One region of the Photorhabdus viridis genome, then DNA from elsewhere that is predicted to be linked to it. Evidence: predicted binding sites of a transcription regulator. Region 1 holds the regulator's gene; the other holds the start of a gene.

Region 1 (5,720 bases):
GAAGTTCTTCCTCTCGAATCAGCCATTGCTCCGAATGTTGCAGGGTTTTTATTTGTTGATTCAGTCGTGATTCAGAATCAGCGAGTTGTTGCTGTTGTTCGAGATATTGTTGATGCTGTTCTTCCGTTAACAAATCAATGGCAGAGGTTTTGGCTTGCAAAATACCCAGTTCTGACTGGGCTTCTTTATGTTGCTGGTAAATTTGTTGGGATAAAATACCGTAAATTTCAGTGCCAGTTAATTCTTCTAATAAATCAGCCCGTTCATTAGGTTGGGCATTGAGGAAAGCAGCGAAGTCTCCTTGGGATAACAGCATGGATTTGGTGAAACGACCGTAATCCAATCCGGTAATTTCGATAATTTTCTCTTTCTTATCCTGGATCTTATCTGCCAGAATTTTGCCGTTGCTGCTGAATGCGAGTTCCACTTTGGGGGCTTGCAGATTGCCGTCCGGCTGGTTGCGCGCTCGCCGTTGGCTCCAGAAAGCGCGGTAAGCGACACCTTTCACTTCAAACTCAACTTCTGCCAGGGATTCTGCTGTGTGGCGGGTCATCAGCTCATTTTGTGATGCTGAAACTGTCAGGCGCGGGGTTTCGTGATAAAGGGCAAGGCAGATGGCATCCAATAATGTGGTTTTACCTGCACCGGTAGGGCCGGTTATTGCGAACAGGCCACTGCTGGCAAACGGCTCTGTTGTGAAATCAATCTTCCATTCGCCTTGTAATGAATTAATGTTTTTCAGCCGCAGACTCAGAATTTTCATGCCTGTTCCTCCTTGTTTTTATCCTGATAGATATTATTCAGTGTTTGTTCGAAAAGGGTGGTCAGACGTTTTTTGTGTTCTTCATCTTCAAGTTCTGACTGTTCAAGCCGCCGGGTAAAAACTTCGTTAACGCTGAGTTCTGTCAGGGTTTCTCTGTTTTCTTGCGCCAGCATATTTTGTCGCTGTGTTTTACTACGCCGTAGCAGAATGACTTCAACAGGAAGTTTTGTAACCATCAATTGAACTCTTTTCTGGATATCGTGGAGATAATCTTGTGTGGCAACTTCAATATCTAACCAGACGGGTTGCTCGCCTTTATAGTCATTAAAAGTCTGTAACTGTTGCTCAATTTGTTGCAGATCACCCCTGATAAGTTGCATGGGCTGATATTGAGGAATAGGTAAAAGTGTAATGGATGCCAGTTTGTCTTGGGTGAATTCCACCAAACAGACGCTTTTTTCCTGCCCGACTTCATCAAAACTGAGCGGTATGGGGGAACCGCTGTAGCGAATATGTTCAGATTTAGCCACGATTTGTGGCCGGTGAATATGCCCAAGTGCAATATAGTCCGCCGGTGGGAAAGCTTGCGCCGGGAAGGCATCAAGTGTACCAATATAAATATCCCGGACTGAATCTGTGGCTGAGGCGCCAACGGTGGTTAGATGCCCGGTGGCAATAATAGGTAAGGGTAAATCCAGTTCATCACGTAATTTACGTGCTTGCTGATAGAGTTGATCATAGTGTTCTGCAATTGCTTCCTGTAACGCCAGTTGTTTTTGTTCTCCTGACTGACCTGACTGGCTGGTCATAATATCTCTTGGCCGCAGAAAAGGGATTGAGCAGAGAATGGCGCCAGCTTGACCTTCCCTGGTGTTAAGTGTTTTTATCTGTTTTTGTGGATCTTCGTCAGCATTCGCAATGACGGTGGTATTCAGGCAGGAAAGCAGTTCTTTTGATTCATTCAACGTTGCCACGGAGTCATGATTACCACCAAGGATAATTAACTGACAGCCAGTAGGTTGCAGTTCAACAACAAAGCGATTATATAGCTCACGGGCGTAACTGGGCGGCGAGCCGGTATCAAACACATCTCCGGCAACAATTAATGCATCAACCCGGTAATTTTCAACCTGTTTAATCAGCCAACGCAGAAAATGTTGATGTTCAACAGCCCGGCTTTTTGTAAAAAAATATTGACCAAGATGCCAGTCCGAAGTGTGAATAATACGCATAGTGCCGCCGCAATGGATTAAAGTGAATGATGATTATAATGGCTATATTCTGAATGTCGCCTTTAAATCTGGCTTCGTGAATATATCTCCGAGCCGCTTCGCATTCATGATGAAATATGATAGTTGTTTGAATTAATTATTGCGAAACAGATTGCAGGTGGAGGATAACCGAGGCAGGATTTCATAAATCTGTCATAAAACTGACGCATAATGCCTTTTAAAACTCAGTCGCGTTTATCTCAATATTTAACAGGATTAACCCATGACAAGACGTATTCTGGTCGTTGAAGATGAAGCTCCGATTCGTGAGATGGTCTGTTTTGTGCTGGAAAAAAATGGCTATCAACCGGTAGAGGCGGAGGATTATGATTCTGCGCTGGCATGTTTATCTGAACCCTATCCTGATTTGGTGTTATTGGATTGGATGATCCCTGGTGGTTCTGGTTTGCAGATGATCAAGCAAATGAAACGGGATAATAATGTCCGTGATATTCCGGTGATGATGCTGACCGCACGTGGTGAAGAGGAAGATCGGGTTCGCGGCCTCGAAGTTGGGGCAGATGACTATATAACCAAGCCTTTCTCTCCTAAAGAGCTGGTTGCCAGAGTCAAAGCGGTATTGCGGCGTATTTCACCTATGGTGATGGAAGATATCATTGAAATGAATGGCTTGGTTTTGGATGTTACTTCCCATCGTGTGACCAGTCAGGACCTGGCTCTGGATATGGGGCCGACCGAGTTTAAATTACTTCATTTCTTTATGACTCATCCTGAGCGGGTCTACAGCCGTGAACAGTTGCTCAATTATGTTTGGGGAGCAAATGTTTATGTTGAAGACAGAACTGTTGATGTGCATATTCTCCGTTTACGTAAAGTATTAGAGATTGGTGGTCATGATAAAATGGTGCAGACCGTTCGCGGTACTGGTTATCGTTTTTCTACCCGTTACTGAGTTTGCGCGCCGGAGAACATGATGTGTTAGAACGTTTATCCTGGAAAAAACTGGTTTCAGAACTGTTTCTTTTTTGTTTGCCTGCATTAGTTTTGTCGATATTTATTGGTCATTTGTCCTGGTGCTTGTTTGCTTCGGTATTTTTGGCGCTGATATGGCATGGCTATAATTTGCTGAAACTTTCGGATTGGTTATGGTTAGATCGTAGGATGTTGCCGCCGTCGGGAAGGGGGGGATGGGAGCCGATTTTTTATGGTATTCACCAAATGCAGCAACGGAACCGGAAACGGCGCCGTGAACTGGCGCTGTTGATCAAACGGTTTCGTAGCGGCGCTGAGTTATTGCCGGATGCTATTGTTATGATGACAACTGAGGGTAATATTTTCTGGTGTAACCGTTTGGCCCAGCATTTACTGGGTTTTCGTTGGCCTGAGGACAATGGGCAGCCTATTTTTAATTTACTTCGTTATCCTGATTTTAATCGGTATATGCTTTCCAGGGATTTTGTACGTCCGTTATCAATAGAATTAAATAATGGTTTCACTGTTGAGTTTCGGGTTATGCCTTACTCTGGAGAGCAACTATTAATGGTTGCCAGGGATGTGACGCAGAAACGGGCCCTGGAAAATGCCCGCCGTGACTTTTTTGCCAATGTCAGCCATGAAATGCGTACCCCTTTAACTGTATTGCAGGGTTATCTGGAAGTCATGCAGGATCAGGAGGTGTCTGGCTCGCTGAGTAATAAGGCGCTGAATACAATGCAGGAACAAACTCGGAGGATGGATAGTCTGGTGAAGCAATTATTGCTGCTTTCTAAAATCGAAGCGGCTCCTCAGATTGATATGAATGAAGTAGTTGATGTGCCTTTGATGCTTAAGGTATTGCGTCAGGAAGCCGCCGCGCTTGGTAATGAATGCTATAAAATTAATTTTGATATTAGTGAAAAACTAAAAGTTTTCGGCAATGAAGAGCAGATTCGTAGTGCAATGTCGAATCTGGTTTATAACGCGGTTAATCATACCCCGAAAGGCACTCAGATTGATATCAGTTGGAAAAAGAACTCCCACGGCGCCGAGTTTATTGTGAAAGATAATGGACCAGGTATCAGTGCAGAACATTTACCCCGTTTGACTGAACGTTTTTATCGGGTAGATAAAGCCCGTTCCAGGCAAACGGGTGGAAGCGGTCTCGGTCTTGCTATTGTTAAGCATGCTTTACATCACCACCATTCCCACCTTGAAATCTCCAGTGAAATAGGTCAAGGAACAACTTTCAGTTTTACTTTATTGTCAGGATTGATTGTACCGGCTAAATTAACCAGTAAAAGAGATAATAATGATTTAATTAAAAGCAATAATTAACTTGTGAAATTAATTATTAGCTTTGAAGGTTAAAAAAAACACAAATCATATAGTGTGTATTCAATGATAGCTAACAGCAATCACTGGTTTTGAAAAAGAGTGCAGTATATGACTCTGCATTCTGGTTTATCTATTGCCTTCTGACACTATAAAAGTTTTACTTGTGGGCAGTTGCTGGCGATTCTATCTATAATAACCACTATGGTTCTGTATTAAACAGGTACAGGTGAATATTATTTTGATAATAAATCGTTAAATTAGGGTTCAATATTGCCAATGCGGGCTTAACTATTGGCGGTATTTATATTATTCAAGCCATTAAAATGGTAACAAAAAATTAACAATTATTATGACAAATCGTTTATCATCTAAGGATATTTGGGCGTTAGGGTTTATGACCTTTGCCCTGTTTGTAGGAGCGGGAAATATTATTTTTCCTCCTATGGTGGGATTACAATCGGGTGAATATGTTTGGGTAGCTGCATTAGGCTTTCTGGTCACCGCGGTTGGTTTACCGGTAATTACAATCATCGCGTTGGCAAAAGTAGGCGGTGGTATTGAAGAGCTGAGTTCACCCATTGGTAAGGCTGCGGGGTTGCTGCTGGCGACAGTTTGTTATCTGGCTGTTGGTCCTCTATTCGCAATTCCACGTACTGCGACGGTTTCTTTTGAAGTGGGTATTGCTCCCCTTGCCGGTTCGGGTGAATTATCGCTCTTTATTTACAGCCTGATTTATTTTGCTTTGGTGATTGCTGTTTCGCTTTACCCTGGTCGTTTACTTGATACTGTCGGGCATGTGCTGGCGCCCATTAAAATGCTGGCGTTAGGTATACTTGGCGTTGCCGCTCTACTTTGGCCTGCGGGGGGAGCAATTCCTGCAATTGAGGCTTATCAACAAATCCCATTCTCTAGTGGTTTCGTTAATGGTTATCTGACGATGGATACCTTAGGCGCTATGGTATTCGGTATTGTTATCGTTAACGCGGCGCGTTCAAGAGGTGTTGCTTCAGCTTCATTGTTGACCCGTTATGCGACGTGGGCAGGGGTGATTGCCGGGTTTGGTCTGGTGCTGGTTTATCTGTCTCTGTTCAAACTGGGTTCTGGCAGCGGGTCATTAATTCCTCATGCGGAAAATGGCGCTGTAATTTTGCATGCCTATGTTCAGCATACTTTTGGTGGTGTTGGCGCTCTTTTCCTCGCCGTGTTGATTTTTGTCGCCTGTATGGTGACTGCGGTGGGATTGACTTGTGCGTGTGCTGAGTTTTTCAGCCGTTATCTGCCTCTGTCTTATCGTTCATTGGTTCTGATCCTTGGTTTGTTCTCCATGCTGACTTCTAACCTTGGTTTGAGTCATTTGATCAATATTTCTATTCCAGTACTGACTGCGATTTATCCACCTTGTATCGTTTTGA
Region 2 (5,720 bases), on a different contig from region 1:
GAGCGCTTTGTGGGTTGCGCTGATTTTCAAAAAAGATATCTTGTTGATATGGAGTAAGAGATATTACATTTTGTAATTGTTTCATATCGTAATCCTTGGAGACGAATAGGAACACTCTATGTCATTGCAATTATGTCGAATTTTCATCGTCAAGCAAAAAATGACATAACAAATTGATTCATTATAAAAATAATCATATTTTTATTCTGGCTGAGTGATCTCTGTATTATCTTTCATATTTACTGATAATAGCTATAATTTGTCATCTGTGACATAACGTATGAATTATATTTATGTCTTTTAACCCCTAAAGAGTAAAGTTTTTGCTCCGAAATTGTGAGTCAATAAATCTTTCCCATTTTGCAAGGTCAGCGCATTGGCTACATTTTAGTGGTCAAGGCATCGTCGTTCCTTCAGGCTACTGCCAGCGAAAAAGTGAGTAGCTATTCAGTTGTCTGGGTAAATTTATTTGTATCAGCGTTGAAGAATTGTATTGGTTGCATGACAGAAAATGTGACGCGCTTCCTACTTTACTGATAATGAAAAACAGGCCAGAGGGTTCAATTGGAGAAAAAGCGAACTAAATTGTTTATTATAGGAAGAAAAAGTTTACGCTAGTGCGTGGATCAGATAGGAAGGTGATATGAAACGGAAAGCATTATTCGTTTAGCCTGCCTGATGAATTTGATTCAGTTAGCTGGTGGATTTAGGTTAATTCTCCGGTAGCCGGAATACTGATGAGCAAACCAACAGGTGACGAAATTATCGTAAAAAAATCAATGCTTAACAGTCAGTTGTAGGATTTTGGCAGTCAGTGGTTTACCACTGAATTAATCATTCAGATTAATAACGTACGAAAATAAGTCCTATAGAAATTATCTTAAAATATATATATCTGGATTCTATCTTTGGTTTAATCTTCTTCATAATGATAAATTTAGCAAAGCATGTAGTATTTATTTGGAGTTCAATAATGCAAGAAGGTAACAAAATCCTTGTGGTGGATGATGACATGCGCTTACGAACGTTATTAGAGCGTTATCTGACAGAACAAGGTTTTCAGGTACGTAGTGCTGCTAATGCGGAGCAGATGGACCGCTTATTGACACGGGAATCTGTTAGCTTAATTGTATTGGATCTCATGTTACCTGGGGAAGATGGGCTTTCTGTTTGCCAAAGACTGAGAAAACAAAATAATCCGGTGCCAATTATTATGGTGACGGCAAGAGGGGAAGAAGTAGACCGTATTGTCGGGTTGGAGATCGGCGCTGATGATTATATTCCTAAACCATTTAATCCTCGTGAGTTATTGGCGCGTATCCGGGCAGTATTACGCCGTCAGGCGAATAAGTTACTAGGCATACCCGCTGAGGATGACGCAATTATTAATTTTGGTAAGTTCAGTCTTAATCTAAGCACCCGGGAAATGTTTCAGGGAGATGAACATATGGTACTGACCAGTGGCGAGTTTGCCATATTGAAAGTGCTGGTTTCTTATCCTGGTGTACCGCTGTCCCGTAATAAGCTGATGGGATTAGCCCTCGGCCGGGAATACAGCACTATGAAGCGATCTATTGATGTTTTGGTTTCACGTCTGCGCCGTGTGATTGAAGAAGATCCTGCACACCCGCGCTATATCCAGACCATTTGGGGACTGGGTTATGTCTTTGTGCCTGATGGAAGCCGTGTATGAAGAGATTGCGATTCTCCTCTCGCAGCACTTTTACCCGTACTTTATTTCTGGTCATGGCTATGCTGTTTATCAGTCTGGTAACCAGTTACCTGATCGTTGTGAATTTCGTTATCATGCCAAGCTTGCAGCAGTTCAATAAAGTGCTAGCGTATGAAGTTAGTACTTTAATGGCTGAAAGATTAAAGCTGGAGGACGGAATCTCACCGGTAGTACACCGGGAGATTTATCAGGAGCTGGGTATTACGCTGTATTCTGAGTCTGATGCGGAGATACAAGGTTTACGCTGGGCCAAACATTATGATTTCCTGAGTGAGAAGATGAGTCAATACCTCGGTGGCAAAGCTGATCTGCGTCTGGAAATAAACAAAGAGAGCCCTATACTTTGGCTTAATTCTTATTTGGCTCCCGATATTTGGGTCAGGGTTCCTTTGACTGAGATCGAGCAAAATCAATTCTCACCCATTTTCCGTTATATATTGGCAATTTTATTACTGACGTTTGGTTGTATCTGGCTTTATATCCGTTTTCAGAACCGGCCTTTGCTGGAAATGGAGTATGCTGCCAGACAGACGGGTAAAGGTATTATGATGCCTACGGTGCGGGAAGCGGGTTCGCTGGAAGTTCGCGCTTCTATTCGTGCATTTAACCAAATGTCCGCAGGAATAAAGTTATTGGAAAGTGACCGGACGATATTAATTGCCGGGGTAAGCCATGATTTGCGTACTCCACTGACACGTATCCGGTTGGCAACAGAAATGATGAGCAAGGAAGATGCTTATTTATCTGAATCTATCAATAAAGATATTGAAGAATGTAATGCCATTATTGCGCAATTTATTGATTATCTCCGTACCGGGCAAGAAATGCCAATGGAATTCTGTGAACTGAATTCTATTCTCAAAGAGGTTATTTCCGCGGAGAATGGCTATGAGCAAGATATTGAAAATAATCTGTCTCTTCCCCCAATAACCGTTAACGCGAATCCGATTTCTATTAAACGGGCATTGGCTAATATGCTGGTTAATGCCAATCGTTATGGTAATGGTTGGATTAGAGTCAGTAGTGGTCAGACTCATGAATTTGCCTGGTTTCAGGTGGAGGATGATGGAGCAGGAATTAAGCAGGAAGATTTGCCACGGTTATTTCAGCCATTTGTCCGAGGTGAAAGAGCGCGCAGCAACAGTGGAACAGGGTTAGGTCTGGCTATTGTTCAGCGGATTATTGATGCTCATGACGGGAAAATTGAAATTGGTACCAGCCCCAGAGGGGGATTATCTATCCGTGCCTGTATTCCTGTTGTGGAAGATAATTTTTGATAGCCTGAGAGGATAACTTCCGGCTTCAATTTCATGGCCTGTGGAGATGACAGTTTTATGTCAGCATCAAGCTGAGTTTGCATTGCGCTGTCATAAAACTGTCATAATTAAGACATTTTGCTGTAACTAAACTGACCTATTTTCCCTTCTGAACCTTTTTTAATCTGACGAACACATTTCTTTATTGATTCTCAATGTCCCATTAGGAGGGATTATGAAACTGATGCGTACCACTGTAGTCGGCATAATGGCAGCGACGTTTTCTTTGATAACCCTGCCTGTATTCGCGGCTTCCAGCTTGACGGGGGCAGGTGCGACATTTCCCGCCCCAGTGTATGCCAAGTGGGCAGATTCTTATCAAAAAGAGACCGGTAATAAAGTCAATTATCAAGGCATCGGTTCTTCCGGCGGCGTAAAACAAATTCTGGCAAATACCGTTGATTTCGGTGCTTCCGATGCACCCTTATCCGATGAAAAATTAGCGGCTGATGGTTTGTTTCAATTCCCGACGGTCATCGGCGGGGTCGTACTGGCGGTTAATATCCCTGGTATTAAATCTGGTGAATTAACACTGGATGGTAAAACGTTGGGTGATATTTATTTAGGTAAAGTGAAAAAGTGGAATGATCCGGCGATTACTAAATTGAATCCGGGGGTAAAACTACCGGAGCAGGATATTGCGGTGGTACGTCGTGCAGATGGCTCCGGCACCTCTTTTGTGTTTACCCGTTATCTCTCTAAAGTGAATAGCGAATGGAAAGAAAAAGTTGGTTCAGGTTCCACGGTAAGCTGGCCTGCTGGTTTAGGTGGTAAAGGCAATGATGGCATTGCTGCATTCGTTCAGCGCCTGACGGGTTCCATTGGTTATGTTGAATATGCCTATGCTAAACAGAATCATTTGGCTTATACCAAATTGGTCTCTGCTGATGGCAATGTTGTCAGCCCGACAGAAGAGAGTTTCAGCGCCGCAGCGAAGAAAGCGGAATGGCACAAAACGTTTGCTCAGGATTTGACACACCAGCAAGGTGAAAACGCGTGGCCGATCACTTCCACTACATTTATTCTGGTTCACAAACAGCAAAAAGACGCCGCCAAGGGGGCAGAAATACTGAAATTCTTTGACTGGGCTTACGAGAAAGGCAGTAAACAAACGAATGATCTGGATTATGCAACCCTGCCAAAAGAAGTGGTTGAGCAAGTTCGCGCGGCTTGGAAAACCCATGTGAAGGATAGCAGCGGTAAAATTCTGTATTAAATCGTGTTGATGGCAACGGTTTAAAGTATCGATTAAATTTGTAGTTTTGATTTCTCCCCCGTTTTAAAGGGGGAGTTAACCCTGATGAGAATAAGCTCTATGGCCGAACAGAAAACGGCAATAAAAGCACCCAGTAAAAACGGCGATATTATTTTCAGTGCACTGGTTCGGCTAGCTGCGCTGATGACTTTGTTTTTGCTGGGAGGCATCATTATCTCGTTGATTATTGCCTCCTGGCCTAGTATCCAGCAGTTCGGCATCTCTTTCCTCTGGCATAAAGAGTGGGATGCCCCGGCAGAACAATTTGGTGCATTGGTGCCTATTTACGGTACGTTGGTCACTTCGTTGATTGCTTTGATCATTGCGGTGCCTGTCAGTTTCGGGATTGCACTGTTCCTGACGGAACTAGCGCCTAATTGGCTGAAACGCCCGCTTGGTGTAGCAGTTGAGTTGCTGGCTGCAATTCCCAGTATTGTCTATGGCATGTGGGGGTTGTTTGTGTTTGCGCCTCTGTTTGCCGCCTATTTCCAGCAGCCGGTCGGTAATGTCCTTTCCGGTATGCCAATTGTGGGCGAACTGTTCTCCGGTCCTGCCTTTGGTATCGGCATTCTGGCGGCGGGCGTCATTCTCGCTATCATGATTATCCCTTATATCGCCTCGGTTATGCGTGATGTGTTCGAACAAACGCCGGTTATGATGAAAGAATCTGCTTATGGTATCGGTTGTACTACCTGGGAAGTTATCTGGCACATTGTGTTGCCTTACACCCGCAATGGCGTGATTGGTGGTGTCATGCTGGGCCTTGGCCGTGCGCTGGGGGAGACAATGGCAGTGACTTTTATCATTGGTAATACTTACCAGCTCGACAGTTTTTCACTGTTTATGCCGGGCAACAGTATTACTTCTGCGCTGGCGAACGAATTCGCTGAAGCTGAATCTGGCTTACATACCTCAGCATTGATGGAGCTTGGTCTGGTTCTGTTTATGATCACCTTTATTGTGCTGGCGTTGTCAAAATTAATGATCATGCGTCTGGCGAAGAATGAGGGGCGTTGATATGGCAACAATGGATGGACAAAAGCCTGTTGATGAAAATGCACGCAGTCGTAAGCAGGCATGGCGCCGTCAGAAAAACCGGCTCGCTCTGCTGTTATCAATGGCAACCATGTTGTTTGGTTTGTTCTGGCTGGTGTGGATTCTGTTCTCCACAGTCACCAAAGGCCTCGATGGTATGTCACTGGCGTTGTTCACGGAAATGACGCCGCCACCGAATACCGAAGGTGGTGGCTTGGCAAATGCCATTGTTGGCAGTGGATTGTTGATTTTATGGGCGACGATTATCGGTACTCCGTTGGGGATCATGGCGGGTATCTATCTGGCCGAGTATGGCCGCCGTTCATGGCTGGCAGAGGTGATCCGCTTTATCAACGATATCTTGCTGTCAGCGCCTTCTATT

What was found. The regulator PhoB, encoded in region 1, activates phosphate uptake and scavenging genes when phosphate is short. The targets are predictions, from matches to a motif close to CTGTCATAAAACTGNCNNAT.
Region 2: pstS (phosphate ABC transporter substrate-binding protein PstS) is a predicted target of PhoB. The motif match lies at 3,097-3,116, and genes of this name have one in related genera.

Annotation. Positions count from the first base shown of each region.
Region 1 covers NZ_JBEJZY010000041.1:13,838-19,557, reverse strand. Annotated here, with positions in the region: gene ABR397_RS16950 (AAA family ATPase) at 1-763, opposite strand, end outside; gene sbcD (exonuclease subunit SbcD) at 760-1,995, opposite strand; gene phoB (phosphate regulon transcriptional regulator PhoB) at 2,258-2,947, shown strand; gene phoR (phosphate regulon sensor histidine kinase PhoR) at 2,971-4,308, shown strand; gene brnQ (branched-chain amino acid transport system II carrier protein) at 4,658-5,720, shown strand, end outside.
Region 2 covers NZ_JBEJZY010000022.1:32,510-38,229, forward strand. Annotated here, with positions in the region: gene ABR397_RS11160 (amino acid adenylation domain-containing protein) at 1-85, opposite strand, end outside; gene ompR (osmolarity response regulator transcription factor OmpR) at 974-1,693, shown strand; gene envZ (two-component system sensor histidine kinase EnvZ) at 1,690-3,009, shown strand; gene pstS (phosphate ABC transporter substrate-binding protein PstS) at 3,224-4,264, shown strand; gene pstC (phosphate ABC transporter permease PstC) at 4,364-5,320, shown strand; gene pstA (phosphate ABC transporter permease PstA) at 5,322-5,720, shown strand, end outside.